Linked DNA regions of Mariniflexile sp. TRM1-10. The main gene of each other region encodes a partner of the protein of the gene in region 2 in a complex. Links are inferred from orthologs where the notes say so. Each region holds a gene or a part of one and is shown on either strand. Other genes may lie near its edges. The genes, in order: metK and groL.

Region 1 (16,136 bases), 110 kb from region 2 along the record:
AAATAACTTTTGCTTCGTTGTGAAGTAAGTTTATTAATTCGTCTAAATTATCTGGAGACACTAATTTTACCGCACCCTTTGGAGCTGGCTTTTCAAATTTTACAGAAGTTGTTTCGTTATTTGCGTCAACAGGTTCTAAAATCGTTAAAGGTTTTTGACGTGCCATCATGATTCCTCGCATATTTGGGATGCGTAAATCGCTTTCTTGAACCAGACCTTTTTGCCCACCAATGACTAATGGTAGGGACGTTGATAAGGTTTCTTTTCCACCATCAATTTCTCTAATTGCTTTTGCTGTGTCTCCATCAATTTCTAAACTAATGCAGTTGTTTACAAAATTAGCGTCAATCAATCCTGCAATCATGCCAGGTACCATACCTCCATTATAATCAATAGATTCACGACCAGCAATGACTAAATCGTATCCACCATTTTTTACCACATTTGCTAATTGCTTAGCCACCGAAAATCCGTCAGTAGCAGCAGTGTTTACACGTATAGCTCCATCGGCACCAATAGCCAAGGCTTTGCGTAAGGTAGGTTCTGTTTCTGCGCCACCTACATTAACAACAGTAACATGGGCGCCTTGCTTTTCTTTAAACCACATGGCACGTGTTAAACCAAACTCGTCGTTTGGGTTTATTACAAATTGCACGCCATTGGTGTCAAATTTTGTATCGCCTTCAGTAAAATTAATTTTAGATGTGGTGTCTGGAACATGACTAATGCACACTAATATTTTCATAATTATGATGTATTAAATAAGTATAGATTTATTGAGGTTACGAAGTTAATTATTTTATTCCGAATATTTGTTATGCGTGCATAATAAATTTTAAATAATTCTTTTAAAAAGGTAAGTCATTTATTGTTATTTTTGCAACTCGATTAAAAAAAATATTTAATGAAGACAATTCAATTTAGGGAGGCTATTTGCGAAGCTATGAGCGAAGAAATGCGTAGAGATGAAAGCATTTACTTGATGGGTGAAGAGGTAGCAGAGTATAATGGTGCCTACAAGGCATCAAAAGGAATGTTAGATGAATTTGGGCCAAAGCGTGTAATCGATACACCAATTGCAGAGCTAGGTTTTGCAGGAATAGCGGTAGGGTCGACTATGACCGGAAACAGACCAATAGTAGAGTATATGACCTTTAACTTTTCTCTTGTTGGTATTGACCAAATAATAAATAATGCAGCAAAAATCAGACAAATGTCTGGTGGGCAATTTAAATGTCCTATTGTTTTTCGTGGACCAACAGCATCTGCTGGACAATTAGGAGCAACACATTCGCAAGCTTTTGAAAGTTGGTTTGCTAATACACCTGGTTTAAAAGTAGTGGTACCATCAAATCCATACGATGCAAAAGGCTTGTTAAAGGCAGCAATTCGTGATGATGATCCAGTTATTTTCATGGAAAGCGAGCAAATGTATGGTGATAAAGGCGAAGTGCCAGAAGGTGAGTATATATTGCCTTTAGGCGTTGCTGATATTAAACGTGAAGGAACGGATGTTACTATTGTTTCTTTCGGAAAAATCATCAAGGAAGCCTATAAAGCAGCTGATGAATTAGAAAAAGAAGGTATTTCTTGTGAGATTATCGATTTACGTACAGTGCGCCCTTTAGATAAGGAAACAATTTTAAAATCGGTTAAGAAAACCAATAGATTGGTGATTTTAGAAGAAGCATGGCCTTTTGGAAACGTTTCAACAGAAATTACATATATTGTACAATCGGAAGCATTCGATTATTTAGATGCGCCAGTTGTAAAAATCAATACTGCCGATACACCAGCACCTTATTCACCAGTTTTGTTAGCAGAATGGTTACCAGACAGTAAGGAGGTTATTAAAGCTGTGAAAAAAGTATTATATATATAAAACAACAATTTTTACGTTATATAAACTTCATTAGCGCAATTTGTTAATGAAGTTTTTTTTTGTACTATGAACCCAAAGCTACTCTTTACATTTTTTCTCTTCGGAATTATTTCCACTTCCACATTCGCACAAACCAAAGTAAGTGGTTATGTGCTTGATGAAGACAATCAACCTATTTCATTTGCCAACGTTATATTCAAAGGCTCAACACAAGGTACCATAACCGATGAAAACGGTAAGTTTTATATGGAATCTACCGATACTTGGAATGCATTAATAGTGTCTTTTTTAGGTTATGAAACTTTAGACATTCCTTTGACAAAAAAGGTGAATTACGAATTAAAATTCATACTTAAAGAAGCTGCAGCAGAATTGGACCAAGTGTTTATTGTGGCCGGAAAACAATCTAAAAAGAACAATCCAGCGATTGATTTACTTCGGAAAATATGGGAACATAAGCGTAAAAATGGTTTAAAACATTTCAAGCAATACGAATACAACAAATACGAAAAAGTGGAATTCGATATTAATACCATCGATAGTGCTCTTATAAAAAGCAAACTATTTAGAGGGATGGAATTTGTTTTTAACGAAGTAGATACGTCTAATGTTACTGGTAAAACCTATTTGCCCATATTTATTAATGAAGCCGTTTCAACAGTGTATGGAGACAACCTTCTTAATAAAGAAAAAGAAGTTTTAAAGGGAAATAAAAATTCCGGATTTAGTGATAACCAAATAATAATTGACTTTGTCGATGATTTATATTCAGATTATGATGTGTATGATAATTACCTGAGGTTTTTCGATAAGAGTTTTGTAAGTCCGTTGTCAAGAACAGGAATAAACACCTATAATTATGTATTAAAAGACAGTGCATTTATAGATAATAAATGGTGTTACAATATTATATACTATCCACGCCGTAAAAACGAGCTTACTTTTAAAGGTGATTTTTGGGTAGCCGATACCACCTATGCTATTAAAGAAATAAAACTTCAAGCCTCAAAAAGTGCTAATATTAACTGGGTAAAAGAAATTTATATTGAACAGGAATTTGAAGTTTTAAACGATTCTATTTTCCTTGTAAAGCGTGATTATATGATGAGTGATTTTGCTTTTAATAAAAAGGAAAAATCAAGAGGTGTGTATGGTAAGCGAACAACCTTATACGATAATTATAAATTTGATATTGAAAAGAACAAGAAGTTTTATGAAACAGAGGTTTATAATTACGACAAAGACGTGTACGACCGTGACGATAGCTTTTGGTCAGAAAACCGTTTGGAAGCTTTAAATAAAGACGAAAAAGGTGTTTACAAAATGTTAGACACTTTAAAAACCGTAAAAAAGTTTAAAAGACTTTATAATTTAGGAAGCATTTTAGCGTCGGGATATATTGAGTTCAATGAATTGCCTTTAGATTATGGGCCTATTTTCTCCACTTTTGGTTTTAATGAAGTTGAAGGCATGCGTTTGCGTGCAGGAGGACGTACATACTTTGGGAAAAATGACTTGTGGCGTTTGGAAGGATTCTTGGCCTATGGTTTTAAAGACGGTAAATTTAAGTATGGCATTTCAGGAAAATGGCTATTAGATAAAAAAAATCGCTTAATTATTTCTGGAGGAAACAGGCGTGATGTAGAGCAAACAGGCGCTAGTTTAACAACCAGTACCGATGTTTTGGGCAGAAGTTTAGCATCTTCGGCAGTAATTGGAACGGGTTCAAACGATAAACTAACCTCCATAAATTTAACCAGCTTAGCGGTTGAATTAGAACCTTGGAGAAATCTTGTTTTTAGATTTGGTGCAAATTACAGAACTTTAGCATCGGCATCACCAACCTTTAGTTTGGATTATAATACGCCAACAGGTATTGAATCTGAAATCAAGCAATACGAATCTACTTTTTCTGTATCGTATTTTCCAAAACGAAAAATGACAGGTTTCGGTGTCGAACGCCTTCATGCCAACGATGATTATGCTAGTATTTTTGCACAAATAAGTCGTGGAGATAAAAGTTTGTTCAGTAGCGATTTTAATTATACCAAAGTTCAGTTTTCATACATACAACCTATGCAAGTAGGCGGTTTTGGAAGGCTAACGACCACCATAGAAGCAGGTAAGACTTTTGGGGAAGTGCCTCTGGGATTGCTAAGTCCCATTCCAGGAAACCAGTCGTATTTTTCAATTTATAATACCTTTTCTCAGTTGGATTTTTACGAGTTTGTTTCCGATACCTATACGTCGCTGCAATTAGAGCATAATTTTAACGGACGTTTCTTCTCTAGAATTCCGTTTTTAAGAAAATTGAACTTACGTGAAATTGTAGGCATTCGTGGTGTTTGGGGTGAAGTGTCCCAAGAAAATAAAGATTTAAATGCTTCAAGCTTAATTTATCGAGCACCAAGCGATAAAATGTATTACGAATACAGTTTTGGAGTTGGTAATATTTTTAAAGTGTTTAGAATAGACTTTAATTTTAGAGGCAATTATTTAGATGAAGTTGAAAACCCTAATGCCCGTAAATTTGGTGTTACGGGGTCTTTTGGCTTTCATTTTTAGAGACTGTTTAAATTTTTTCGCTTGAGAAATCTTTTAATAAAACTATTTGTTGGATAGCTTCTGTGTGCTGTTGTGTTATTAAATACTAACGCCACTATGAATAGAATTAGTGTGCCTGTTAATACTGGAGAAAACACATACATATAGCCTAGTGATTTTATTTTTTCAGTGCCAATAACTGCTATTAAAGCTGTAGCGCCTCCTGGTGGATGAAGTGTTTTTGTGAATTGCATAAAAACAATGGAAAGCGAAACGGCAAGTGGTGCGGTTACCCATATAGTGTCAGGAAAAAGCTTAAAAACCGTTACGCCTATAATGGCTGATATCAAATGGCCGCCAATTAAATTTCTTGGTTGTGATAATGGACTTTCTATGGCACCATATATCAATACACTTGACGCGCCAAAAGATCCAACTAAAAAGGTGTTTTCCAGTTTAGGTAAGAAAAGCGATTGCATAAAAGCAATTAAGCCAATGCCAAAAAAAGCACCAATAAAAGACCAAAAATGTTCCTTGAAATCTATTAAGGTTTCTTTGTAGATTACATATTTGGAGATCCGGATGGTTCTACTGATTTTTTTCTTTATCATTTAAGCTATAATTATTTTTCAAATTAAAACGAAATGTAATTTTTTTTTGAAAAAATAAACCTTGTAAAACGAATTACAAGGTTTGTGTATGTTTTATATAAAAAAGGTTTACAACCCGAAAGCTTCCTTTACTTTATCTACATAGTCTAATTTTTCCCAAGTAAATAGTTCAACATCCAATGTGATGTTTTCGCCATTTGGTTGGCTAAATGTTTTGGTAACCGTTTCGTTTTTACGTCCCATATGTCCGTACGCAGCGGTTTCGCTATAAATTGGTGCGCGTAGTTTTAAGCGCTCTTCAATGGCATACGGGCGCATATCAAAGATATTAGAAACTATTTCGGCAATTTCACCATCCGTCATATTAAAAGGGCACGTGCCATACGTATTAATGAAAATACCCATAGGCTCTACCACACCAATAGCATAACTTACCTGTACCAAAACTTCATCAGCAACTCCTGCAGCTACTAAGTTTTTGGCAATGTGTCGCGTAGCATAGGCTGCACTACGGTCAACCTTACTTGGGTCTTTTCCAGAAAAAGCACCGCCGCCATGCGCCCCTTTTCCACCGTAAGTGTCAACAATAATTTTGCGCCCTGTAAGTCCGGTATCTCCGTGTGGACCACCAATTACAAATTTACCCGTTGGATTTATGTGGTATTTGATGTCGCTATTAAATAACACTTGTATGCTTTCTGGTAATTTAGAAACCACACGAGGTATTAAAATATCAACGATGTCTTTTCTAATTTTAGCAAGCATGGTGTCATCATCAGCGAAATCATCGTGTTGTGTGGAAATCACAATGGCATCAATACGCTGCGGAATGTTGTCATCGCTATATTCAATAGTTACCTGACTTTTAGAATCGGGTCTTAAATAGGTAATGTCTTTGCTTTCGCGACGTAAATCGGCTAGTTCTTTTAAAATTCTATGCGATAAATCTAAAGCCAATGGCATGAAATTTTCGGTTTCATTGGTAGCGTAACCAAACATCATACCTTGGTCGCCCGCACCTTGCTGCTCTTTAGTAGCTCTGTCTACCCCGCGGTTTATATCATCCGATTGTTCATGTATAGCCGAAAGTACCCCGCACGAATTGCCATCAAACATATATTCGCCTTTCGTGTAGCCAATGCTGTTTATAGTATCTCTAGCAATTTTTTGAACATCTAAATAGGTATGTGATTTTACCTCACCAGCAAGAATGACTTGCCCTGTTGTAACAAGCGTTTCGCAAGCTACTTTCGAGTCCTTATCGAATGCTAAAAAGTTATCAATTAATGCATCACTAATTTGATCTGCTACTTTGTCTGGGTGTCCTTCAGAAACACTTTCAGAAGTAAATAAATACGCCATTTTTATATTTATGCGGAAGATTTGACGATAACGTCGAAGGAAGTTTACACTGCCTTTAGCATTTTTACTTGTGCTGAACTTGTTTCGGTCTCTCTTATTAGATGAGTAAGAAATAAGTTTAGTACAAAGAGGTTGCAATCAGTCAAATCTTTCCTCTATTATTTGTGGTGCAAAAGTAAAAAAATAAAAGTAAAAGCAAATTCTTTTTTGCTTTTTTAACTAATAAGTTGGCTATTACATTTTAATTTTAAATATTTGCTTTTTAAAAATGAATAAACAACTATTAAATAGCATTTCTGTCAATGTCGTTGTGATTATTTCGCATCGATAGGAAGGCTTATTTATAAACGATAGTAATTATTAAGAGCCTTCTGTAAATGGAAGGTTTTTTTATGGATTATTTTTCAATTTTGAACATCATAGAAATAATAGATTAAGTTGTTGTAAAACAGTTGTTTAAATTATTTTTAAAGCTTATGGATTTAACCTTGGAAATATAAAAAACACGCTGTATAAAAACCTAATAAATTATTTTCGGGGTTTATTTACAGATTATAGAATTTTTATTAAAAAATTATAGAATTTTTATTAAAAATCTTAAATCATTAATAGAATAAATAAATAAAAAGACAAAACGCAAAATTATCTGCAATAAAGATGAAAGAACTTAATAAATATAGTAGTAGATTAACTCAAGATGTATCTCAACCAGCATCTCAAGCCATGTTATACGCCGTAGGTCTGACAGATGAAGACATGCAAAAAGCCCAAGTAGGTATTGCAAGTACGGGGTATGATGGCAACCCATGTAACATGCACTTAAACAATTTAGCTTCAGAAGTGAAAATAGAGTGTAAGATAGCTGGTTTAGTTGGTTTAGGATTTAATACTATTGGAGTTAGTGATGGGATATCTATGGGGACTTCTGGTATGAATTATTCTTTGGCCTCAAGAGATATTATTGCAGATTCGATAGAAACCGTTATGCATGCACAAAGTTATGATGCTCTTATATCGGTGGTTGGTTGTGATAAAAATATGCCAGGAGCGGTCATCGCTATGTTGCGTTTAAATCGCCCATCAATAATGATGTATGGTGGTACCATCGCATCAGGAAAATATAAAGGAAGAAAACTTAATATTGTTTCAGCTTTTGAAGCTCTGGGGCAAAAAGTTGCAGGTGAGATTGATGAAGAAGAATATAGGGAAATTATAAAAAGCGCTATCCCAGGAGCGGGGGCATGTGGAGGTATGTACACCGCAAATACAATGGCTTCAGCAATAGAATGTATGGGCTTTGCATTACCGTATAATTCTTCTATACCGGCAGAAAACCCTAATAAATTATCAGAAAGCGAAAGAACGGCCATAGCCATTAAAAATCTTTTGGAATTAGATTTAAAACCTTTAGATATTATTTCTAAAAAATCTATTGAAAATGCCATTGCACTTGTAAATGCGCTTGGAGGTTCTACAAATGCTGTTTTACATTTCTTGGCCATTGCCCATGCAGCAGATATTGAATTTACTTTAGAGGATTTTCAACGTGTTAGCGACAGAACGCCTTTAATAGCCGATTTAAAACCTAGTGGAAAATATTTAATGGAAGATGTTCACGGTATAGGAGGAACACCTGCAGTAATGAAATATTTATTAGATAATGGCTATCTACATGGCGACTGTTTAACAGTAACAGGAAAAACGTTGGCAGAGAATTTAAAAGATGTTGAGCCGCTTAAGTTTGAAAATGACCAGGATGTTATTTATCCAAAAGACAAAGCATTAAAATCTTCTGGTAACCTCCAAATTCTTTATGGAAATCTTGCTGAAGAAGGCGCCGTGGCTAAAATTTCGGGTAACGAAGGATTGTTATTTGAAGGAAAAGCAGTGGTGTATGATGGTGAGCAAGCTGCAAATACAGGGATTTCAAATGGTGAAGTAGAAAAAGGTGATGTGGTAGTCATTCGTTATGTAGGTCCTAAAGGAGGTCCAGGAATGCCAGAAATGTTAAAACCAACATCTCTAATTATGGGAGCAGGTTTAGGGAAATCCGTAGCTTTAATTACAGACGGACGCTTTTCTGGAGGTACCCACGGATTTGTTGTAGGTCACATCACGCCAGAAGCTCAAGAAGGTGGAACTATAGGGTTGCTAAAGACCGGAGACAGCATTAGGATTAGTGCGGAAGACAATTCAATTAATGTGCTTCTTTCAGATGAAGAATTAGCAGAAAGAAGATCACAATGGGTTGCCCCAGAGTTAAAACATAAAAAAGGAATTTTATATAAATATGCAAGATCGGTATCATCAGCTTCAAAAGGCTGTATTACTGATGCATTTTAATTCCTGCGAAGGCAGGAATCTCATGTCACCCCGGAAATACCTGAAATAAAATATTTTTTATTTCAAAGGAACAAGTGAAAACTTGTCGAAAGGTTAAAATAAGATAAACATGAACACACAAACAGCAAATAAAAAACAAGAAGTGGCACAAGAAACCATACGTATTACAGGAAGTGAAGCCATTATAAGGTGCTTAATAGCAGAAGGAGTTGATATTCTTTATGGATATCCAGGAGGTGCTATTATGCCAGTTTATGATGAGTTATATAAATTTAGGGACCAAATTCATCACGTATTAACACGTCACGAACAAGGTGCTGCACATGCAGCGCAAGGTTTTGCACGTATTTCCGGTAGAGTTGGTGTTGCCATGGCGACTTCGGGACCAGGCGCGACTAACCTTATTACGGGGATTGCCGATGCGCAAATAGATTCTACGCCGTTGGTGTGTATTACAGGACAAGTGTTTTCACATTTATTGGGAACAGATGCTTTTCAAGAAACCGATATTATTGGTATCTCTACACCTGTTACGAAGTGGAATCATCAAATTACTAAATCTTCCGAAATTCCAGAGGTTTTAGCGAAGGCTTTTTATATAGCTAAAAGCGGCCGCCCAGGACCAGTCTTAATTGATATTACAAAAGATGCACAGGTAGGCGAGTTGGATTTTAAATACGAAAAATGCACAGGTGTAAGAAGTTATACGCCCGTTCCTAAAACAAATCCTGAATCGCTTTCTGCAGCAGCCGAATTAATTAATTCTGCAAAGAAACCATTCATAGTTTGGGGTCAAGGTGTTATTTTAGGTCAAGCAGAAAACGAATTAAAAGCTATTATAGAAAAGGCTGGTATTCCTGCTGCGTGGACTATTTTGGGGGCTTCGGCGTTGCCAACATCGCATCCATTAAATGTAGGTATGGTAGGGATGCACGGTAATTATGCACCAAATATGTTAACGAACGAGTGCGATGTGCTTATTGCTATTGGGATGCGTTTTGACGACCGTGTAACAGGAAGTTTAAATACCTATGCCAAACAAGCTAAAATCATTCATTTTGATATTGACCCAGCTGAGATTGACAAAAATGTAAAAACAGATGTTGCTGTTTTAGGCGATTCAAAAGATAGTTTAGCTAGGTTGTTGCCTTTATTAAACGAAAATAAACATACCACTTGGTTACAGAAATTCAAGGATTTGTACGCTATTGAATTTGAAAAAGTTATAAAAGACGATATTTCTCCAGTTAAAGAAGGTTTGACCATGGGAGAAGTATTAAAACAAATAAATATAGAAACTAAAGGCAATGCAGCTATTGTGTCCGATGTAGGGCAACATCAAATGATTGCGTGCCGCTATTCTGAATTTAATGTGACTAAAAGTAATATTACTTCAGGTGGCTTAGGAACTATGGGCTTTGCACTACCAGCGGCCATTGGTGCTAAAATGGCGGCTCCAGATAGAGAAGTGGTGGCTATTATTGGTGATGGTGGTTACCAAATGAATATTCAGGAATTAGGCACTATTTTTCAACAGAAAGTACCTGTAAAGATTGTGGTATTAAACAATGAATTCTTAGGAATGGTGCGTCAATGGCAACAGTTGTTTTTCGATAAACGTTATGCGTCTACCGAAATGACAAACCCCGATTTTGTAACCATTGCTAAAGGCTATTATATAGAAGGAAAACGTGTAAAAAAACGTGAAGAACTTGCTGCAGCGATTAAAGAGATGATTGCTTCCAAAGAGTCATATTTCCTTGAGGTTTGTGTGGAAAAAGAAGATAATGTATTTCCAATGATACCTTCAGGAGCATCGGTTTCAGATATCCGTTTAAGTTAGGTAGCTATTAGAAAATAGACAAAAGAATAAAGAATATAGAGTCAAGAACCAAGAGTCAAGAACCAAGAGAGCAGAATATGTCTTTTCTCTTTTTCTCTACTCTTTTATCTTAAAAATAAAGAATGAAGAACCAAGAATAAAGAACCAAGAGAGCAGAATACATCTTTTCTCTTTTTTCTCTAATCTTTTATCTTTTTAAAAATGAACGAAGAAATAAAAACATTCACGATTTCAATTTATACCGAAAATAACATTGGTTTATTAAATCGTATATCAGCTATTTTTCAACGCAGACATATTAATATTGAAAGCTTAACAACCTCGCAATCAGAAATTGAAGGTGTAAACCGTTTTGTGATTGTTGTGAATATTACAGAACCTCAAGCCAAAAAAATTATTGGTCAGTTTGAAAAACAAGTAGAAGTTATAAAAGCCTATTATCATAAAGATGAAGAAACTATTTATACCGAGTCTTGTATGTTCAAAATAAAGTCGGCTTTATTATTTGAAGAACCTCAAATTCAAAATATAATTAAAGAAAGTAATGCTAGAATTGTTACCGTAAACAAAGAGTTTTTTGTACTGGAAAAATCAGGAAGAAGAAATGAAATTGAATCTTTACGTAGGGATTTAAATGTTTTTGGCATTATGCAATTTGTTCGTGCAGGACGTATTGCCGTAACAAAAGATGAAATGAAAGTAACAGAAGTGCTATTGGCCTTCAATAATCAATAATAACTAAAATTAAAAATGGGAAATTATTTTAACACACTATCGTTAAGAGATAAATTAACTCAATTGTCTAAATGTAGATTTATGGACTCTTCAGAGTTTGAAGATGGTGTAAACGCTTTAAAAGGTAAAAAAATTGTTATCGTAGGGTGTGGTGCTCAAGGTTTAAATCAAGGGTTGAACATGAGGGATTCTGGATTGGATATTTCTTATGCATTACGTGCTGAAGCCATTGCAGAAAAACGTAAATCATTTGTAAATGCATCAGAAAACGGATTTAACGTTGGAACTTACGAAGAGTTAATTCCAACAGCGGATTTAGTGTTAAACTTAACACCAGATAAGCAACATACAAGTGTCGTAAAAGCGGTCATGCCTTTAATGAAAAAGGGCGCAACATTATCGTATTCTCACGGTTTTAATATTGTTGAGGAAGGCACGCAAATACGTGAAGATTTAACGGTTATTATGGTGGCACCTAAATGCCCGGGAACTGAAGTAAGAGAAGAATATAAAAGAGGTTTTGGTGTGCCAACACTTATAGCGGTACACGAAGAAAACGATCCAGAAGGAAAAGGTTGGGCGCAAGCAAAAGCTTATGCTGCTGCAACTGGTGGTGATAGAGCTGGTGTATTAGCATCTTCTTTCGTTGCTGAGGTGAAATCAGATTTAATGGGAGAGCAAACGATTCTTTGTGGGTTGTTACAAACAGGATCTATTCTTTGTTTCGATAAAATGATTGAAAAAGGAATTGATGCTGGATATGCTTCAAAATTAATTCAGTATGGTTGGGAGACTGTTACAGAAGGTCTTAAATATGGTGGTATTACCAATATGATGGATAGACTTTCTAACCCAGCAAAAATTAAAGCTTTTGAATTGTCTGAAGAATTAAAAGACATCATGCGTCCATTATTCCAAAAACATATGGATGACATTATGGAAGGAAGATTTTCTAGCGGTATGATGGCAGATTGGGCTAATAATGATAAAGATTTATTAGGATGGAGAGCAGCAACAGCCCAAACAGCATTTGAAAAAACACCTGCTGGAAATGTTGAAATTTCAGAACAAGAATACTATGATAACGGTGTGTTAATGGTCGCTATGGTAAGAGCAGGCGTTGAATTAGCTTTTGAAGCTATGACAGATTCTGGTATAATCGATGCATCTGCTTATTACGAGTCGTTACACGAAACGCCACTTATTGCTAACACGATTGCAAGACGTAAATTATACGAAATGAACAGTGTTATTTCTGATACTGCTGAATACGGTTGTTATTTGTTCGATCATGCTTGTAAGCCATTATTAGCAGATTTTATGAAGAAAATCGATACCGATGTTATTGGTAAAGCGTATGCTAAAGACAATGGTAAAGCAGTAGATAATGCAAAATTAATTGCTGTAAACAAAGCATTAAGAGAACACCCAGTTGAAAAAATAGGGTCTTTCTTAAGGGCTTCTATGACGGCTATGAAGCCTATAGTATAGTAATAGTAAATAAAGTTAATTTTTTAGACCTACAAGGTTTTCAAAACCTTGCAGGTCTTTTAAAAACCCATTAATGAACAAGGAGAAATACACATATTTTCCTAGTATTAAAGATGTAAAAGTAGCTGCCGATATCATTCAAAAAGTATCGGCAGTTACGCCTTTAAGCCCTAGCTTTAGATATTCAAAACAATTTGAAGCGACTATTTTATTGAAACGGGAAGACCTTCAACAGGTACGCTCGTATAAAATTAGAGGGGCATATAATAAAATAAGTTCGCTTACTGCGGAAGAATCCCAAAAAGGCGTAGTTTGTGCCAGTGCAGGTAACCATGCTCAAGGTGTTGCGTTGTCGTGCAAACTATTAAAAATTAAAGGGTCTATTTATATGCCTGCACCAACACCCAACCAAAAAGTGGAGCAGGTTAAAATGTTTGGTGAAGATTTTATTGAGATTAAACTTATTGGCGATACCTACGACGATGCATACCATGCAGCCATGTTGGAATGCGAACAGCAGCAAAAAATATTCATCCATCCTTTCGATGATAAAAAGGTTATTGAAGGACAGGCAACCATAGCTCTGGAAATTTTAGAGCAAACAAATGTTCCTATCGATTATGTGTTTGTTGCAGTTGGTGGTGGTGGATTAGCAGCAGGTTTATCAACTGTTTTTAAAGAATTATCACCAAGCACAAAAATTATTGGAGTAGAGCCTGATGGTGCACCCTCTATGCTAACTTCAATAAAGAATAACAGAAATACTACTTTAGAACATATTGAAAGATTTATTGATGGCGCAGCTGTTAAGCGTGTTGGAGATTTAACATTCAATATCTGCAAAGAAAATCTTCATGATATGATTACGGTTCCAGAAGGTAAGGTATGTGAAACTATTTTGGAACTTTACAATAAAGATGCTATTGTAGTCGAACCTGCTGGCGCATTAAGTATTGCGGCTTTAGATTTTTATGCTGAAGATATTAAAGGCAAGCATGTCGTTTGCGTAGTAAGTGGGAGCAATAACGATATTACGCGTACCGCGGAAATAAAAGAACGTGCCTTGTTATATGCCAATTTAAAACATTATTTCATTGTACTGTTTCCGCAGCGTGCCGGTGCTTTAAAAGAATTTGTGGTCGATATTTTAGGCCCCAATGATGATATTACCCACTTTCAATATACCAAGAAAACCAATCGTGAAAATGGCTCCGCGGTAGTGGGCATTCAATTAAAATCGGCAGCCGATTTAGAACCATTAATTACCAAAATGAAACAACGTAATTTTTATGGCGATTATCTAAACAATAAACCCGATTTATTTCAATTCTTGGTTTAAATCTTGGTTTAAATCTTGGTTTAAATCTTGGTTTTATTTTTTTGATTCAGTGGGCGAAAACGTTTGAGTTTTATGCATTTTCCTTGCATGTAAATAATACGTTAAGAATTTCATATTTTTTTAGGAGGACTTCCTTTTTTAAAAGTGATTGTGCTAAAATATGGGTATATTAGCATTAGAAACTGTTTAAGTTTTGTTTATTGATGCTTTTTTGAATTATTTTTGGGTCAGATGAGGCGGATTTTTTTTTAATAGTAGAGCTATTAGAAAAAAAAATTCAACGAAATATGGGTCAAAAAGAAACAAAAAATGGCTTTTAGATAAAATTTAAACAGTTTCTTGGCTTTTAACGATATAATTTTAAAAAATGAGTACGACTTTATTTGAAATTCCAGAACTATATAAAATACATACATTGCTTCATCAAACCACCTATTTAACCAATGGGGAATTAATTGAATGGAAGGGTGAAACCGCTGAGGTGTATTCAACAATATCTTCAACACCAGACTATAAACCAACGTTGTTGGGAACCATTCCGCAATTAGGCGAGAAAGAAGCTTTGGAGGTGCTGAATTCAGCATTAACAGCTTACGATAAAGGTCAAGGTTTGTGGCCAACTATGAAAGTAATTGATAGAATTGCTTGCATGGAGAAGTTTGTGGAGCAAATGAAAACCAAAAGAGACGTTATCGTAAAACTTTTAATGTGGGAAATCGGGAAAAACCTCCCCGATTCACAAAAAGAATTTGATAGAACGGTCGATTATATTTACGATACCATTGAAGCTTACAAACAAATTGATAGAGATTCTGCTAAATTTGAAAAAAACGATGGTGTATACGCACACATTCGCAGAGGACCATTAGGTGTTGTGTTATGTTTAGGACCTTACAATTACCCGCTAAACGAAACATTTACCTTGCTTATTCCAGCATTAATAATGGGAAATCCTGTCATTTTTAAACCAGCAAAATTAGGGGTTTTATTAATTTCACCACTTTTAGAAGCCTTTCAAAATAGCTTCCCAAAAGGCGTTGTAAACGTCATTTATGGTCGTGGACGTGTATTGGCAACCCCAATTATGAAATCTGGTAAAATAGATGTGTTGGCGTTAATTGGTAACAGTAAATCAGCAAATGCCTTGCAAGCGCAGCACCCTAAAGGAAATAGATTACGCATGGTTTTAGGTTTAGAAGCTAAAAACCCAGCCATTGTATTGCCCGATGCCGATTTGGATTTAACGGTTGAAGAATGTATTGCAGGAACGTTGTCTTTTAATGGACAGCGTTGTACGGCACTTAAAGTAGTGTATGTGCACGACTCTGTTGTAGATGAATTTAACAAACGTTTTACGGCAAAAGTTGATGCGCTTAAATTTGGGAATCCTTGGGAACCTGGAGTGAAATTAACACCCCTTCCAGAAGTTGAAAAACCAGGGTATATTAAAGAATTAATTGCCGATGCTTTAGAAAAAGGAGCAACTATATTAAATGAAAAAGGTGGCGTATTGACCGATAATTTTATTTTTCCAGCGATTTTATATCCTGTTAATACAGACATGAAAGTGTATAGTGAAGAACAATTTGGACCTGTAATTCCCGTAATTCCATTTTCAGATATTGAAGAGCCTTTGCACGATATGGCAGAATCTAATTACGGACAACAAGTAAGCTTGTTTGGGAAAAACATTGAAACCTTATCGCCTTTAATAGATACATTGGTTAATTTAGTGTGCCGTGTTAATTTAAACAGTTCTTGCCAGCGCGGACCCGATGTGTATCCATTTACAGGTAGAAAAGATTCTGCATTTGGTACATTAAGCGTTCATGATGCATTACGCTCATTTTCAATTAGAACCTTTGTGGCATCAAAAGATAACAGCTACAATAACACCATCTTAAAAGAATTGTTAGATAAGAAAACATCTAACTTCATTAGCACCGATTATATTTTGTAATTAGAGCTATTTTGATAATATGAACG
Region 2 (16,123 bases):
GCTTAATTCTTTTCCGTTAAGTTTAGTAAACATCGCATCAAAATCGCCAAAGAAAAACCCTTTTTGGTGCGGGTTTTCGCCATAACGCAACACGTTTCCGTTAGTTTCGCTAATTTTTAAAACAGTTTCTTCGTTGTTTTTGTTGAAGTAATTAAAAATGGCAGTGTCGTAGTGCGACGATACTTTAAATGCTTTTGTAGCAAAACGTTTTCTGTTTTCTAAAGAAATACTTCCGTTATTAGCCGAAATAAGTTCTAAAAACGCTGCATAATCATCAACAGATGCTACACAAACAACATCGGCGTAATTTTTTGCAGCAGCACGAATTAACGAAATACCACCTATATCAATTTTTTCAATAATATCTTGTTCACTTGCGCCCGAAGCAACAGTTTTTTCAAACGGATATAAATCAACAATAACGACATCAATTTGAGGGATTTCAAAAGTTTCTAATTCAGAGGCATCTCCTGCATGGTTTTGTCTGTTTAAAATACCTCCAAACACTTTTGGGTGTAATGTTTTTACACGACCACCAAGAATAGATGGGTATGATGTTACTTCTTCTACAGGAACTACATCAATGCCTAAGTCGTTAATAAATGTTTGGGTACCACCAGTAGAATAAATGGTTACACCTTGTTCGTTTAGTTTTCTAACAATAGGTTCTAAACCTTCTTTACTAAATACAGAAATTAATGCTGATTTTACTGTTTTTTCGTTGCTCATTTTTTTAATCTAATTATAAGTTGCAAAAGTAGTTATTTCAACTAAAATACAACTGTTTATAAAACAAAAAACGAGACGACTTTTTAACTAAATCTTTGATTTGTTAACAGGGAATTCGAAATTCTAAAATTTACTCCAGTATGGAGGCAACTTGTGCGCAAACAAACTCTAAAAAACGTTCGTCTGCTTCAGTAAAAGGGTCTGGCGTGTTAGAGTCGATATCAATTTGCCCAATATTTTCGCCATTTACAAAAATGGGGATAACAATTTCAGCTTTAACCGTAATGCTGCAAGCTATATAATTATCTTGGGCTGTCACATCGGGAACCACAAAGTTTTGGTTGCTAACCGCTACTTGTCCGCAAATACCTTTTCCAAAAGGAATTACAGTATGATCGGTTGGTGCGCCAACATACGGGCCCAAAATAAGTTCCTCTTTTTTGCCATTTCTAAAATAAAACCCAACCCAGTTGTAATAGCTAACGTGTTTTTCAAGGAGTTCGCAAATATTTAACAGGCGTTCGTTTACCGTTTTGCTGGTGTTTGAAACAATAGCTTCTACTTGGGGTTTTAGTTGTTCGAAAATCATAAAATTGTAAAGTTTTTGTAAAAGTATTTAAAAAGGGATGTATTATATATTTGGTTTGCATAATTTTAACCTTATAAAAAGTTGTAGATTGTGTTTAGACACAAATGACGTAAAAATGACATATTAAAGGCGCAACATAAATAATGAAACTCCGAATACTTTTACTTCAAATTAAAAGTATATAAAATGAACGATTTGAATTTATCACAAAGAGTAAAAGGTTTAAGAAATCAGAGAGGAATGACTCAAGAGTTATTGGCTGAAGATTCTGGTTTGAGCTTAAGAACAATTCAAAGAATTGAAAATGCCGAAACAGTACCCAGAGGGGATTCTTTAAAAAGATTAGCAATTGCGCTAAATACAACGCCCGATGAAATTATTGATTGGAAAATTCAAGAGGATAAAGGGTATTTAATATTAATGAGCTTATCTGCTCTTGGATTTTTATTCTTTCCTATATTAGGAATTATTCTTCCTTTAGTTTTTTGGATACTTAAAAAGGATAAACTGAAAAATGTGAATGAGCTTGGTAAATCCATGTTAAATTTTGAGATAACTTGGTCTATTGTGCTTTTTTCATACTCCATTTTATTGTTTCTTGGAGTCATTAGTCCTATATTTAAACACATAACTCCTTTTAGTGTCTTTAAGGCATATGTTCCAATAATCATTTTATATATTTATAATTTTACAATAATTATTATAAATACGGTTAGAGTTTCAAATGGCAAAAAATACAATTATATTCCTTCTCTAAGGATATTCAAATAAGATATAAGATAACATGCTTTAAGAGGTGAAGAAATTTAATTAAAATGGTTCCTAAGCATAAAAAATATATAAGCCTTGTGAAATTATGGTTTTTAATCTCAATGTTCCTTAATTTAAATCATTTGTTTTTTTGAAAGCACTTTTAGTAAAATATAAGTTGGTTATAAAGTTTATACTTGCGTTTTTATTGACGTATATTATTCTGTCAATACTCTATAAGTTTTATTTGCAGTTTTCTGACGGGGCTAAATTTTACCCAGATTACATGACGCACTTAGTGGCTAAACAAAGTGAATCGTTATTAAATACTTTTGGATATCATGCACAAGTGTTGCCACATCCAAATGAACCATCAGTGAAGCTAATTGTTAACAACCAATATTTAGCACGTGTTGTTGAAGGCTGTAATTCTATTAGTGTTATTATATTATTTGTGTCATTTATCGTGGCTTTTGCTTCTAAGTTTAAAACAACATTTTTCTACATCCTTTCGGGAAGTGTTTTGATTTATACAGTTAATTTATTGCGCATTGTTCTGTTAACTATAGGTTTGTATCATTATCCATATCAAAAAGATATTTTTCATAAGGTTGTTTTTCCTGCTATTATTTATGGGATGGTATTTTTATTGTGGGTTTTTTGGGTGAATCGTTTTTCAAAATTGAAGAGAGGCAATGAATAATCCAACAAAATACATCTTATTAATTGTGTTATTCGGATTGTTGATTTTAGTTCGAGTTTTTGAAGACGACTTGTTTTACGATCCTTATTTAACATTTTTTCAAAACGATTACTTGTATATTGATAGTCCCAGACGCGAAATTTTTAAAGTCGCCATGTTTACTACATTTCGATATATTTTAAATACAGTCATTTCATTAGGCATACTCTATGTGGTTTTTAAAAACAAAAGCATTATAAAGTTCTCAGTGTTTATATACACGTTGGCTTTTGTAACTTTAATGGCCATTTATTTGTATTTTGTTATTAACCCAAGACAAGAAGACTACTATTTATTTTTTAATGTACGCAGGTTTATCATTCAACCCATCATTTTAATGCTGTTGCTTCCTGCATTTTATTACAATAAACTTAAAACTTAAACAGTCTCTAAGTGTTAATCATTTAATAAACGCATCACAAGAAGCTGTTAAACTAAGAGTCTGAATATTGGCAGTTTCAAATTAAATATTAACTTCGGAAATTTATTATTCATTTAAAGCACAACTTTTATGCACATTTTTAAATTGGTTTTTAATTTCAAAAGCAAACTTAAAGTATCCTTAGTTTTTTTATTTATTAGTTTGTTGTCAATCCAAGGGTTTTCGCAAGACTCAGGATTAAAATGGTCTAACGATGGTAAATCGTATTATACAATTCAAAGCGAGGGCATTGTTCAGCATACCTTACCTTCTAATGATGCTAAAGTATTAATATCAAAAGAGCAATTAATACCTAGCGGTAGTAACACACCTTTGACAGTAAGTTATTTTACGTTTTCAAAAGATGAGCAAAAAGTGTTGCTGTTTACTAATACCAAACGTGTATGGCGATTAAATACCAAAGGGGATTATTGGGTTTTAGATATGGTAACAGGCGCTTTACAACAACTAGGTAAAACTTTGCCGGAAGCATCGCTTATGTTTGCTAAAATATCTCCCGATGGTAAATTGGCTGCCTATGTAAGTGACAATAATATATATGTTGAAGACTTAAGCAACTCAAAAATAAAAGCACTAACGACCGATGGGACTGCAACATTAATCAACGGAACGTTTGATTGGGTTTATGAAGAAGAATTTGCCTGTCGCGATGGTTTTCGTTGGAGTTTAGATAGTAAATCGATAGCCTATTGGCAAATTGATGCGAGCGATACCAAGACGTTTTATATGATTAATAACACCGACTCTATTTATTCGCAAATAGTGCCTTTGGAATACCCCAAAGTTGGCGAAACACCGTCGTCTTGTAAAGTCGGTGTTGTAACTATTGATGATGTAAAAACCACATGGATGGATATTCCAGGAAATCCACGTCAAAATTATTTGGTGCGTATGGAGTTTATACCAGCAACCGAAAACTTATTAATTCAGCAATTAAACAGAAAACAAAACCAAAGCAAACTTTTTATTGCTGAACCAAGAACGGGTATTTCTAAAGTTATACAAGAAGAAACCGATGCAGCTTGGGTAGATATCTATCAAGCAGGAAACCACTATAGCATCGATTTTACCAACAATTTTATTTGGTACAACAACGGAAAAAATATTTTATGGACTTCAGAAAAAGATGGTTGGAGGCATTTATATAACGTGTCTTTAGAAGGAAAGAAAGAGCAATTAATAACCAAAGGCGCCTACGATTTTATAGACCTGTCATACATTGATACCAAAAATGGCTATGTGTATTTTATGGCATCGCCCAACAATGCCACACAAAGCTATCTTTACAAAACGAAGCTAAATGGTAAAGGAACTTTAGAGTTGGTAAGCCCAAAAGCATTAGAAGGCACACATAGTTATAACGTATCGCCAACAGGTGCTTTTGCCGTGCATTCGTTTTCAAACCATTTTACAAAACCAGCTTCTGAGCTTATTTCGTTTGAAAACCATAAACCAATTAGTACGGAAGCCAGTATAGAAGCCAATCTGTCTAGATTGCAAGAGACGTCTAAAGTTGAATTTTTTAAAGTGACTACTGCCGAAGGCGTTGAAATGGATGGATGGATGGTAAAACCAACCAATTTTGATGCTTCAAAAAAATACCCCGTAGTGTTTTATGTGTATTCTGAACCTGCATCTACAACGGTAAACGATTCTTATGGCGCAGGTAGAAACTGGAATTATAATGGTAGTATGGCAGATGATGGCTATATTTACATATCATTGGATAACCGAGGGACACCAGCACCAAAAGGGCGCGCATGGCGTAAAAGTATTTATAGAAACATAGGAAGAATTAATATTAAAGACCAAGCCATGGCAGCCGAAGAAATACTAAAGTGGCATTTTGTAGATCCAGAACGTATTGCAGTTTGGGGGCATAGTGGAGGCGGTTCAGCAACTTTAAATTTGTTGTTTCAATATCCTGAAATTTATAAAACGGGCATTTCATTAGCGGCTATTTCAAACCAGTTAACTTACGATAACATCTATCAAGAACGTTATATGGGCTTGCCACAAGAAAATATGGAAGATTTTGTAAAGGGGTCGCCTGTAACGTATGCTGAAAATTTACAAGGCAACTTATTGTATATTCATGGTACCGGCGATGATAATGTACATTACCAAAATGCCGAAATTTTAGTAAACGAATTGGTAAAACACAACAAACAGTTTCAGTTTATGCCGTATCCAAACCGTACACATGGTATTCGGGAAGGCGAAGGCACGACAGCGCATTTAAAAACATTGTTCACTAATTATTTAAAAACGTATTGCCCACCGGGAGGCAGGTAAATGATTTTTTTAAACCACTTATATAAAAAACTCCAAGGTTATGGCTTTGGAGTTTTTTATGCTTTTATGAATTGATTTTGTGAGAAAATTTATTAAATTCGTTTAGCGTTAAATACTAGAACGATTTTGCATAATTATAGTTGCAGGTAATTAAAGCTAATCTTTACGAATGAATGACAAATTAATAATTCTACTGGTTTCACTGCTTTACTTTTCACCAGCAATTTATCAATTGTTTTTGTTATTAAAAGAACGTAAAGATGAAAATAGGGAGTTGCTAAAAAAGTTATTGCAATTCTCAAAATACAGTTTTTTAATTCTAATTTTTACTTCAATTGTTTTTGGGATTTTGAGTCATACAAATTTTTTGAATTACGAAAAACCTCTAACTTTTGATAAGTACGACCAAATCACATTTCAGAATTTTCGAGGTCTAGAATTTTTCAAAAAGTCACTTTATGGTAATGAAAGATTTGCATATGTTGTAACCTCAATAGATAGTGATATTGATGATAATTCCGTTACCGTCCAATCATTATTTCATCCATCGCGCTCTTTCGTTTATAAAAAAAACACAAATAGCAAAGAACTTTTAAATCACGAGAAATATCACATCAAAATTACAGAATTGTTTGCTAGAAAAGCAAAGGAAAAGATATCTGATTTAAATACTTTTGATAAAGACAAAATCGAGGAAATAATAAGAGAAGTGAAAACAAAGGAAAGGACTTTTCAAAAAGAATATGACTACAATACTTTTCACAGCTATGTTTTAAGTGAACAAAAAAGATACGAGAAAGAAGTAGACAGTTTATTAACTTTGTTAAACAAATATAAAAAACCAAAAATAACAATTAATGATAAAAATTAAATACTTTCTTTTAACGTTTGCTTTCTTAACATTAACCAATTGTAACAAAACAGAAGAGCACGAATTCCCTTTAGACAAAAGGTATTGGGATATTAACGATTATGACAAAGCGATTCTTGAATTAAGATTTGGTTACATGGATGATGAAAAAAAACCAACTTTTGATAATCCTGAGCAAAGAATAATTGTTCAAAAATTAACAGATGAACAAAATTTCAAAATAGTACTAAAAGACAAAGAATTGGGCTTAAAACATCGGAATGATGTTGCTACGGAATTCTTTGACCATTGGAAAGATATGAGTCAAATTTATCAAGCAACTGACCGTAAAGATAAATATATTTATGATATAGAAATGTTGGCTGTTTGGCATTATGGTTTGAGTTTACAACTTGACTATTTTAAGTTAGGAAATGACCAAATAAAAGAAAGTGCAGATGACCCGAACTCTTCAAGAGTTAAAAATAATATTAATTCAAATATTGAAACTCTTATAAGTAATTATACTATTTATTTGGATAAGATTAATGACGAGGACGCATTTACGGAACAAGGGAAAATCAAACTTGCAGAAGGGATTGATAAGTACTTTGCTCAACTGATTGAACTTTATCCCGAGGCAAATTATAGCGGAATGAAAAAGAAAGCTGAATTGATGCTTAAAAAGAGTGAGTCTGATAAAATCAAATCATCTCTTGTGAAATTAATTGAGTTAATCGATTCGAATAAAAAAGTTGAATAACCATCTTAGTTCTTAATCTGTGTAACTTTTATACATCGAACATTAAACCCACAAAAAAACGCCTCAAAATGGAGGCGTTCTTTAATATCTGTGTGTCGAGGCTCTCGATTTACATCATTCCTGGCATACCGCCACCCATACCGCCTGGCATAGCTGGAGCATCTTCTTTGATGTCAATTAAAGCGCACTCGGTAGTTAAAATCATTCCAGCAACCGATGCCGCATTTTCTAAGGCAATACGTGTTACTTTTTTAGGATCGATAATACCTGCTTTTAGCATATCTACATAAGTTTCAGACTTTGCATCGTAACCAAACGATCCTTTGCCTTCCATAACTTTAGAAACTACGACACTACCTTCGCCACCTGCATTTTCAACAATGGTGCGTAAAGGTGCTTCAATAGCACGTGCTACAATTTGAATGCCTGTTGTTTCATCAAGGTTTTCCGTTGTAATTTTTTCTAAAACCGATTTTGCTCTTACTAAGGCAACACCGCCACCGGCAACAATACCTTCTTCAACAGCAGCTCTTGTAGCGTGTAATGCGTCATCAACACGGTCTTTTTTCTCTTTCATTTCTACTTCAGAAGCAGCACCAACATAAAGCACTGCAACACCACCAGCTAATTTAGCTAAACGCTCTTGTAATTTTTCTTTATCGTAATCGCTTGTAGTGATTTCAATTTGTGCTTTTATTTGGTTTACACGTCCTTTAATAGCATCGGCATCACCAGAACCATTTACAATAGTCGTGTTATCTTTATCAATAGTAACAGTTTCAGCGGTACCTAGCATGCTTAAATCGGCATTCTCTAAAGTGAAACCGCGTTCCTCAGAAATAACAGTACCACCCGTTAAGATCGCGATGTCTTCTAACATGGCTTTACGTCTGTCTCCGAATCCTGGTGCTTTTACAGCTGCAATTTTTAATCCGCCACGTAATTTGTTAACCACCAAAGTAGCCAATGCTTGACCATCAACATCTTCGGCAACAATTAATAACGGACGACCAGATTGTGCTACTGGTTCTAGTATGGGAAGGATTTCCTGTAAGTTAGAAATCTTTTTGTCGAATAATAAGATATAAGGATTGTCTAAATCTACAATCATTTTGTCGGTATCTGTTACGAAGTAAGGCGATAGATAACCTCTGTCAAACTGCATACCTTCAACAACGTCAACATACGTTTCCATTCCTTTAGCTTCTTCAACAGTAATAACACCTTCTTTACCAACTTTGTCAAATGCTTTAGCAATTAAATCGCCAATAGTATCGTCGTTATTAGCAGAAATAGAAGCCACTTGTTTAATCATTTCAGAAGAGTTACCTACTTTCTTTGATTGTTTTTCTAAATCCTTAACAATAGCTTCAACAGCTTTGTCTATCCCACGTTTTAAATCCATTGGGTTAGCACCAGCAGCCACATTTTTTAAGCCTTCTTTTACGATAGCTTGTGCTAAAACGGTCGCAGTCGTAGTACCATCGCCGGCTAAATCGTTGGTTTTAGAAGCAACTTCTTTTACCATTTGTGCGCCCATGTTTTCAAGAGCGTCTTTTAATTCAATTTCTTTAGCTACAGTCACACCATCTTTAGTTACCTGAGGTGCTCCGAATGATTTGCTAATAATAACGTTACGACCTTTAGGGCCTAAAGTTACTTTTACTGCATTTGCTAATGCATCAACACCACGTTTTAAACCGTCGCGTGCTTCAATATCAAATTTTATATCTTTTGCCATAATGAAAAGTTTTATTTTTCATTCCCTCGAAGGAGGGAATCTATTTTTAATTTTAGTTGAAATTTTAATTTTTTTTTCGTCATTGCGAGGGTTTTTAACCCGAGGAAACCTTTAAACTAGAAGCCCTATTCAAAAGGTTACTTCGTGCAAACTCCTCGTCCTTGTGATGACGTGTTGAAACTTGCTTTTAGATGATCGCAAGAATGTCGCTTTCACGCATTATTAAATAATCTTTACCTTCTAATTTAAGTTCGGTGCCAGCATATTTACCATATAAAACAGTATCGCCAATTTTAACGGTAATAGGCTCATCTTTGGTGCCTTTTCCAGCAGCAATAACGGTTCCTTTTTGTGGTTTTTCTTTAGCGTTATCTGGAATAATGATTCCCGATGCTGTTTTAGTTTCAGCGGGTGCAGGTTCAATAAGAACGCGGTCTGCTAATGGTTTAATGTTTAATGCCATTTGTGATATATTTTTAAGTTTAAAAATTAATGTTAACGGGTATGTACTATTCTAAAAGTGTGCCAATGGTTGCGAACTGACAAACTTACAGCAACAAAAAATGCCAACTTGTTTAAAGTTGGCATTTTTTGTTTTATAGTAGTGCAAATTATTCTACCGGAGCAGTGTTGTTTGCAGGTTTTGCTGGCGTTGGTAAAGGTTGTGATGTTGTAGCATCTGGATCCAAAGCTTTGGAATCTGCGCTTTCACCACCTCTGTTAATAGCAACGTTAGATAATAAAATTAATATCAATAATAAAGTTGCTAATGTCCAGGTACTTTTATCTAAAAAGTCGGTTGTCTTTTTTACTCCACCTAATTGTTGTGTGCCACCACCGCCAAAAGATGATGATAACCCACCGCCTTTAGGGTTTTGAACCATGATTACTACGATTAGTAAAAATGCTACCACAACTATTAATGCTAAAAATATTGTAAACGTACTCATTATTTCTTGTTATTTTGTTCTTGTAATTGTTCTACTGCCTTAATTTGGTTTGCAAAGAAACTACTTTTTTCTGGATATTTCAAACTTAAAATTTTATAAGATTGAATTGCCTTTTGATAGTTTTTTTGTTCAACATAAATTCGTGCCAAAGTCTCGGTCATTAAGGCTTCGGGTTGTATCATTTGTGCTTCGGCAAGATTTACTTTTGAAGGCGAAAAAGTGGTATGGTTTATTTTTGGGTTTTTGCTGATAAACTCTTCAATAAGCTTAAACTTTTTAAGTTTATCTATCTTAGAAGGGGTTTCAGGTTCTTTCGGTTCTTCTTTAATAACATCTTCATGTCTTTCAATAGGCTTCAGGCGTGTTAAATTTAACCATTCATTAAAAGAATGAGTTTCTCTTTTATCAAATTCAAGAGGTTTGCCTAGTTTTAATATATTACTGGCAGCAGTTTCTGGCGTTACTGTTTCTTTGGCAGCAATTTCAATACTTTCAGATTCATCTAAGGTAAAAGCAGTTGGTTTTTGTATTTGGTCCTTTTTAGGTTTAAATAGGGTAGGGTCTAAAACGCCAATAGTTGCTGTTATTTGTTGCTTTAGGGCATCGTCAATTTTTATACTTTTTTTTACTGAAATGTCTTCAATGTCAATGTCAATATCTTTTAAATGTGCTGTGTTTTGCTGGATGAATTCTGAAATTTCATTTTGAACGAATACATCAGACGTTATAAAATCGAATAAAATACTGCGATCTGCCGTATAAGCAGCCGTGGTTTTAAGTTCTTGATTGTATTTAAAACTGCTTTCGTTTTTTAAACCTTTAAGGTACAGAGCACGTGCCGATTGAAAATAAGGAAATTCATTAATAATGGATTTTACAGCTTCGGTTTGCGGATGCGTGATGCTTTGCGGATGCTGAAGTATGTATGTAAAATCGGTGTTGTTCATTTTTTTAAAGAAAGTTTCAAAGCTTCAGAGTTTCAAAGTTTCAGAGTTTCAGAGTTTCAAAGCTTCTAAGTTACAAAGTTACAAAGTTGCAGAGATTCAAAGATTCAAAGATTCAAAGATTCAAAGTTGCTGATTTATAAATATTTAAAGTCACTAAGTTTTGTGTTTTCATTTGTTTAGCATCAAAGCTAACGTAAAAAAAATAATTTTGCCATCAACCATCAACCATCAACCATCAACCATCAACCAACTACCATTTAGCTAATGTAGCATTAAAAATATCTTGAGTAAGACGTTCAAAAATTTCTTCGTGTGCTGTTGTTTTTGTGGCTCCAATTAGTTGGGAGCTTCCGGCATAATCGTAAAAGAATGAAAAGGTTTGTTCCAAATCGTCATCTTCCTTTTTTCTGTTAAAAAATCTTACTTTAACGCTTATTGTTAATCTGTTTTGGGCTGCTGTATTTTGAGATGTTGCTGTGGTTGGTGAAATGCGGTAATCGGTTATTTCACCTTCGTAAACCAAATCACCATTTGATTGCACAAGTGTTAAATTGGTTTGGTTTTGAATTAAATCTTCTAAAGCAATTTTAAAATCGCGTTCTAAACCCGGTTCTACTAAAAGCGCATTGTTTTCAAAACGATTTACTTGATAGGTTTTTACATTTGCTGGAACCGATGCGCCTGTGAATGAATAAAAACCACAGCCAAAAAGTGATAAACTAAAAGTTGTAATTAAGAAGTAAAAAAAATAGTTTTTCATAAATATCTAAAAACACTTCGACTGCGCTCAGTGTAACACATTTAGTTAATAATTGTAAAACGATTTGTAGTTAGCATTGTTGTATTTTTAACTGTTTACTGGAATTGAATATTGCTAACTATTTACAAATCGTATTGTTTAATTTTCCTGTACAAAGTACGCTCGCTAATGCCTAATTCGGCTGCTGCTAATTTACGCTTTCCGCTGTGACGTTCAAGCGATTTCTTTATTAATTCCAATTCTTTATCTTGTAATGATAAAGTTTCTTCTTCTTCAATTTCTTCAGCAAAATGGTATTTGTCTAAAGTTTCAGGTGATGTAGGGTTTACGCTGTGTTCTGGTATTGAAAGCACTTTGCTGTCATCTACAGGGTCTTCTTCATATTCGGCATCATCTTCATCATCACCATAAATTTTTTGAATTAAGCTTTCGTTATTTTTTTCAACATCTTTAGTGTTACCGTGTTTCATGAGTTCTAAGGTAAGCTTCTTTAAATCGTTTAAGTCGCTTTTCATGTCGAACAATACTTTGTATAGAATTTCGCGTTCGCTACTAAAATCGCTTTCGGCTTTGGATGTTTTTATTACGGCAGGTAAATTGCTGCCCGCTGTTGGTAAATAACTTTTTAGGATTTCTGCAGAGATGGTTCTATTTTGCTCTAAAACAGATAGTTGCTCTGCAATGTTTCGTAACTGACGAATATTGCCGGCCCAACGGTGTTTTAAAAGGGTTTGTATGGCAGCATCGGTTAATTTGATGGTTGGCATTTTGTATTTTAATGCAAAATCGCTGGCGAACTTTCTAAACAACAAATGAATGTCTTCTTGCCTGTCTCGTAACGGAGGTAAATGGATATCTACCGTGCTTAAACGATAATATAAATCTTCGCGAAACTTTTCTTTTTCAATGGCTTCAAACATGTTTACGTTTGTCGCCGCTACAATACGTACATTGGTTTTTTGCACTTTACTGGAGCCTACTTTTAAAAACTCGCCATTTTCTAAAACTCGCAATAAACGGACTTGAGTAGTTAATGGCAATTCACCTACTTCGTCTAAAAAAATAGTACCACCATCGGCGACTTCAAAATAACCCTCACGAGTTTGGGAAGCGCCTGTAAACGAGCCTTTTTCATGTCCGAAAAGTTCACTGTCAATAGTTCCTTCGGGAATGGCACCACAGTTTACGGCAATGTATTTGTTATGCTTTCTATGAGATAATTGATGTATTATTTTTGGAATACTTTCTTTACCTACACCACTTTCGCCAGTAACCAACACCGAAATATCGGTTGGAGCTACTTGAATTGCTTTTTCTATGGCACGATTTAGTGCAGGCGAATTGCCAATAATACCAAAACGTTGTTTTATAGCTTGAATTGATTCCATTCGTTAAGTTAAAAGTTGAAAAGTAAAAGGTTGAAAGTATTACTCATACTATTATTAATCATTAATTACTCATTACTCATTATTAATTGTTAATTGAATACCCAATAGCTTCCCCAATTAAGGTAGCACTGGTACAATCGTTAACTTTTACGTTTACAAAATCACCAATTTTATAGTCGCCTTTAGGGAAAACAGTAACCAAACTTTGTGGGGTTCTACCAGACCAATGTGCGTCCGATTTTTTAGATTCTTTTTCAATAAGAACTTCAACAACTGTGTTTAGATTTTGTCTGGTTCTATAGCCACTATGTTCTTGCTGAAGTTCTACCATTTCGGAAAGTCTTCGTTTTTTGGTTTCTTCAGGAACGTCGTCTTCCATCTTACGCTCAGCTAAAGTTCCTGGGCGCTCTGAATAAGTGAACATATAACCAAAATCATACTTCACATAGTTCATTAATGATAGGGTATCTTGAAAATCGGCTTCAGTTTCGGTTGGGAAACCAACAATCATATCTTGACTGATGGCACAATCGGGAATAACACGTTTAATATTATCTATTAATTCCATGTATTCTTCGCGGGTATGCAAACGGTTCATTTCTTTTAAAATACGGTTGCTGCCACTTTGTACTGGCAAATGGATGTGATTACAAATATTACGGTATTTCGCCATGGTTTCAACCACATCCATAGTTAAATCTTGTGGATTGGAAGTTGAAAAACGAATCCGCATTTTAGGTTGCGCATTGGCACACAACTCTAATAAATTAGAAAAATTAACCGCAGTAGCTCTTTGTAAATCGGAAGCTTTGTCAAAATCTTTTTTCAGGCCGCCACCATACCAAAGGTAACTATCTACATTCTGACCCAAAAGTGTTATTTCTTTAAAGCCTTTGCTCGATAAATCGTTAATTTCTTCGATAATACTTTGTGGGTCTCTACTACGCTCGCGCCCACGTGTAAAAGGCACCACGCAAAAGGTGCACATGTTGTCGCAACCACGCGTTATAGACACAAAAGCGGTAACACCATTGCTATTTAAGCGCACGGGAGAAATATCGCCATAGGTTTCTTCTTTTGAAAGAATAACGTTAATGGCATCGTGACCTTCATCAACTTCAGCTAATAGGTTTGGTAAATCTTTGTAAGCATCAGGGCCAACAACTAAATCAACAATTTTTTCTTCTTCAAGAAATTTAGTTTTTAGGCGTTCGGCCATACAACCTAAAACACCCACTTTCATTTTTGGGTTGTGCGAACGTTTTACCGCGTTGTATTTTTCTAAGCGTTTACGTACGGTTTGTTCAGCTTTATCGCGTATAGAACACGTGTTTACCAGAACCAAATCGGCATCTTCTAAATTTTGGGTGGTATTAAATCCTTGATTGGCTAAAATTGAAGCTACAATTTCGCTGTCGCTAAAATTCATGGCACATCCGTAACTTTCAATAAAAAGTTTGCGTTTGTTGCCTTCCTTTTGTTCAAGAACTAGAGATTCCCCTTGTTTGTTTTCGTCTATTGTCTTTTCCATAGGTTGTTGAAACACGTATTTTCAATAAGCATGCAAAGATACAATTTATTTATGTTTTGTGACAAAGTGTCAGATTTAAAAATTTATTAAATTTTGAAAATATGCAGGAAAGTGTTTACTTTGGTTCGAACTAACCAATATTTGATACACATGAACACAATTAATAGTTTATTAGATAAAATTGAAAAAGCAAAAGCTTTAGATTTTGGAACCATTTTTAACCAATCCATCGAATTATTTAAAAAAGTGTGGGTGCAAGGTCTTGTTATGCTCTTATTAACCATGCTTTTAATGGTGCCTTTTTACTTGATTATGTATTTACCAATGCTTGGAATGGGGTTAATTGACCCACAATCATTCCAAAACATGGAAAATATGCAGGATTTTACACCATTATTAATGGTTCCAATTTTCATATTTGCATTGTTGTTTTCATTTTTTGCCATGGTTATTAGTTTTGGTATGAAAGCCTCTTTTTATAGAATATGTAAGTTGAAGGATTTAGAAGAAATGGGAGCAGATGATTATTTCTACTATTTAAAGAAACCGTATTTAGGTAAAGTTATTAAGTTGTCTCTAGTTACTTTTGGTATTGTCTTATTAGCATTTGCTTTATGTGTTTTACCAATTTTTTATGTGTTAGTTCCCGTTACTTTAATAAATGTCGTATTTGCTTTTAATCCTGAATTATCAACTTCCGAAGTTATAAAAGCTGGATTTAAGTTAGGTAATAAAAAATGGCTAATAACTTTTGGATTATTATTTGTTGCTTGGTTATTGTCTACTGTAATAGGTTTTTTAATGTGCTGTATAGGAATATATATAACTAAGTCATTTATTAATTTACCAGTTTACTTTATCTATAAAGAATCTGTAGGCTTTGATAAAAAAGAAGACAACCAAGGTTATGGAATGTCTTACGAATAAATGATGAATTTCTTTAAAAAGCCTGTTTTTTGACTGCGAAAAACAGGCTTTTTTATTTAAACAGAAAACAGATAATCCCTAAAATTAGGCAGATAAACTTTTTTTCATATACATTTGTAGCTACAAAAAAATCAAGTATGGCGAAGAATTTAGTAATTGTGGAGTCACCTGCAAAGGCAAAAACTATCGAAAAATTTTTAGGAAAAGATTTTAAGGTAGAGTCCAGTTTTGGGCATATAGCCGATTTGCCTTCCAAAGAGTTGGGGGTTGATGTTGAAGGTGATTTTAAACCAAAATATGAAGTTTCGAAAGATAAAAAAGAGATAGTAAAAAAATTGAAAGATCTAGCTAAAAATGCCGATATGGTTTGGTTAGCAAGTGATGAGGATCGAGAAGGAGAGGCTATTGCATGGCATTTGGCAGAGACTTTAAAGTTGGATAAAAGCAAAACAAAACGTATTGTTTTTCATGAAATTACTAAATCGGCGATACAAAAAGCTATTGAAAACCCAAGAGGGATAGATTACGATTTGGTTGATGCGCAACAAGCACGTCGTGTATTGGATAGAATTGTAGGGTATGAGTTGTCTCCCGTTCTTTGGCGTAAAGTTAAGGGTGGTTTATCGGCGGGTCGTGTGCAATCTGTTTCTGTGCGATTGATTGTAGAGCGTGAACGCGATATTCAAAACTTTACTGCGGAAGCATCCTATAGGATTGAT

What was found.
Region 1: the proteins of groL (region 2) and metK are in contact, whole or in part, in a cryo-EM structure (PDB 8P4O), measured with the Escherichia coli proteins. The link is inferred for Mariniflexile sp. TRM1-10 from one-to-one orthologs.

The regions. Positions count from the first base shown.
Region 1 is NZ_CP022985.1:2,426,816-2,442,951, forward strand. The notes cover bases 4,273-7,175. They hold metK (methionine adenosyltransferase), read right to left. Parts: upstream 6,400-7,175; coding sequence 5,146-6,399; downstream 4,273-5,145. Other genes in these bases: CJ739_RS10280 (DUF5686 and carboxypeptidase-like regulatory domain-containing protein), read left to right, coding at 4,273-4,447; CJ739_RS10285 (HPP family protein), read right to left, coding at 4,444-5,037; ilvD (dihydroxy-acid dehydratase), read left to right, coding at 7,057-7,175. Also shown: CJ739_RS10270 (electron transfer flavoprotein subunit beta/FixA family protein), read right to left, coding at 1-745; CJ739_RS10275 (pyruvate dehydrogenase complex E1 component subunit beta), read left to right, coding at 905-1,882; more of CJ739_RS10280, read left to right, coding at 1,949-4,272; more of ilvD, read left to right, coding at 7,176-8,742; ilvB (biosynthetic-type acetolactate synthase large subunit), read left to right, coding at 8,852-10,585; ilvN (acetolactate synthase small subunit), read left to right, coding at 10,787-11,320; ilvC (ketol-acid reductoisomerase), read left to right, coding at 11,336-12,811; threonine ammonia-lyase IlvA, read left to right, coding at 12,885-14,150; CJ739_RS10320 (NADP-dependent glyceraldehyde-3-phosphate dehydrogenase), read left to right, coding at 14,518-16,110. UniProt on the Escherichia coli protein: Catalyzes the formation of S-adenosylmethionine (AdoMet) from methionine and ATP.
Region 2 is NZ_CP022985.1:2,534,562-2,550,684, forward strand. What follows is about bases 6,586-9,475. They hold groL (chaperonin GroEL), read right to left. Parts: upstream 8,902-9,475; coding sequence 7,270-8,901; downstream 6,586-7,269. Other genes in these bases: CJ739_RS10805 (hypothetical protein), read left to right, coding at 6,586-7,160; CJ739_RS10815 (co-chaperone GroES), read right to left, coding at 9,089-9,364. Outside these bases: purH (bifunctional phosphoribosylaminoimidazolecarboxamide formyltransferase/IMP cyclohydrolase), read right to left, coding at 1-729; CJ739_RS10775 (XrtF-associated fRMsr-like GAF protein), read right to left, coding at 860-1,318; CJ739_RS10780 (helix-turn-helix domain-containing protein), read left to right, coding at 1,505-2,089; exosortase family protein XrtF, read left to right, coding at 2,220-2,771; CJ739_RS10790 (exosortase F system-associated membrane protein), read left to right, coding at 2,764-3,192; CJ739_RS10795 (S9 family peptidase), read left to right, coding at 3,322-5,547; CJ739_RS10800 (hypothetical protein), read left to right, coding at 5,717-6,418; more of CJ739_RS10805, read left to right, coding at 6,405-6,585; preprotein translocase subunit SecG, read right to left, coding at 9,513-9,851; CJ739_RS10825 (DUF8458 domain-containing protein), read right to left, coding at 9,851-10,798; CJ739_RS10830 (LptE family protein), read right to left, coding at 11,049-11,558; CJ739_RS10835 (sigma-54 interaction domain-containing protein), read right to left, coding at 11,681-12,946; tRNA (N6-isopentenyl adenosine(37)-C2)-methylthiotransferase MiaB, read right to left, coding at 13,029-14,477; CJ739_RS10845 (hypothetical protein), read left to right, coding at 14,628-15,404; topA (type I DNA topoisomerase), read left to right, coding at 15,542-16,123.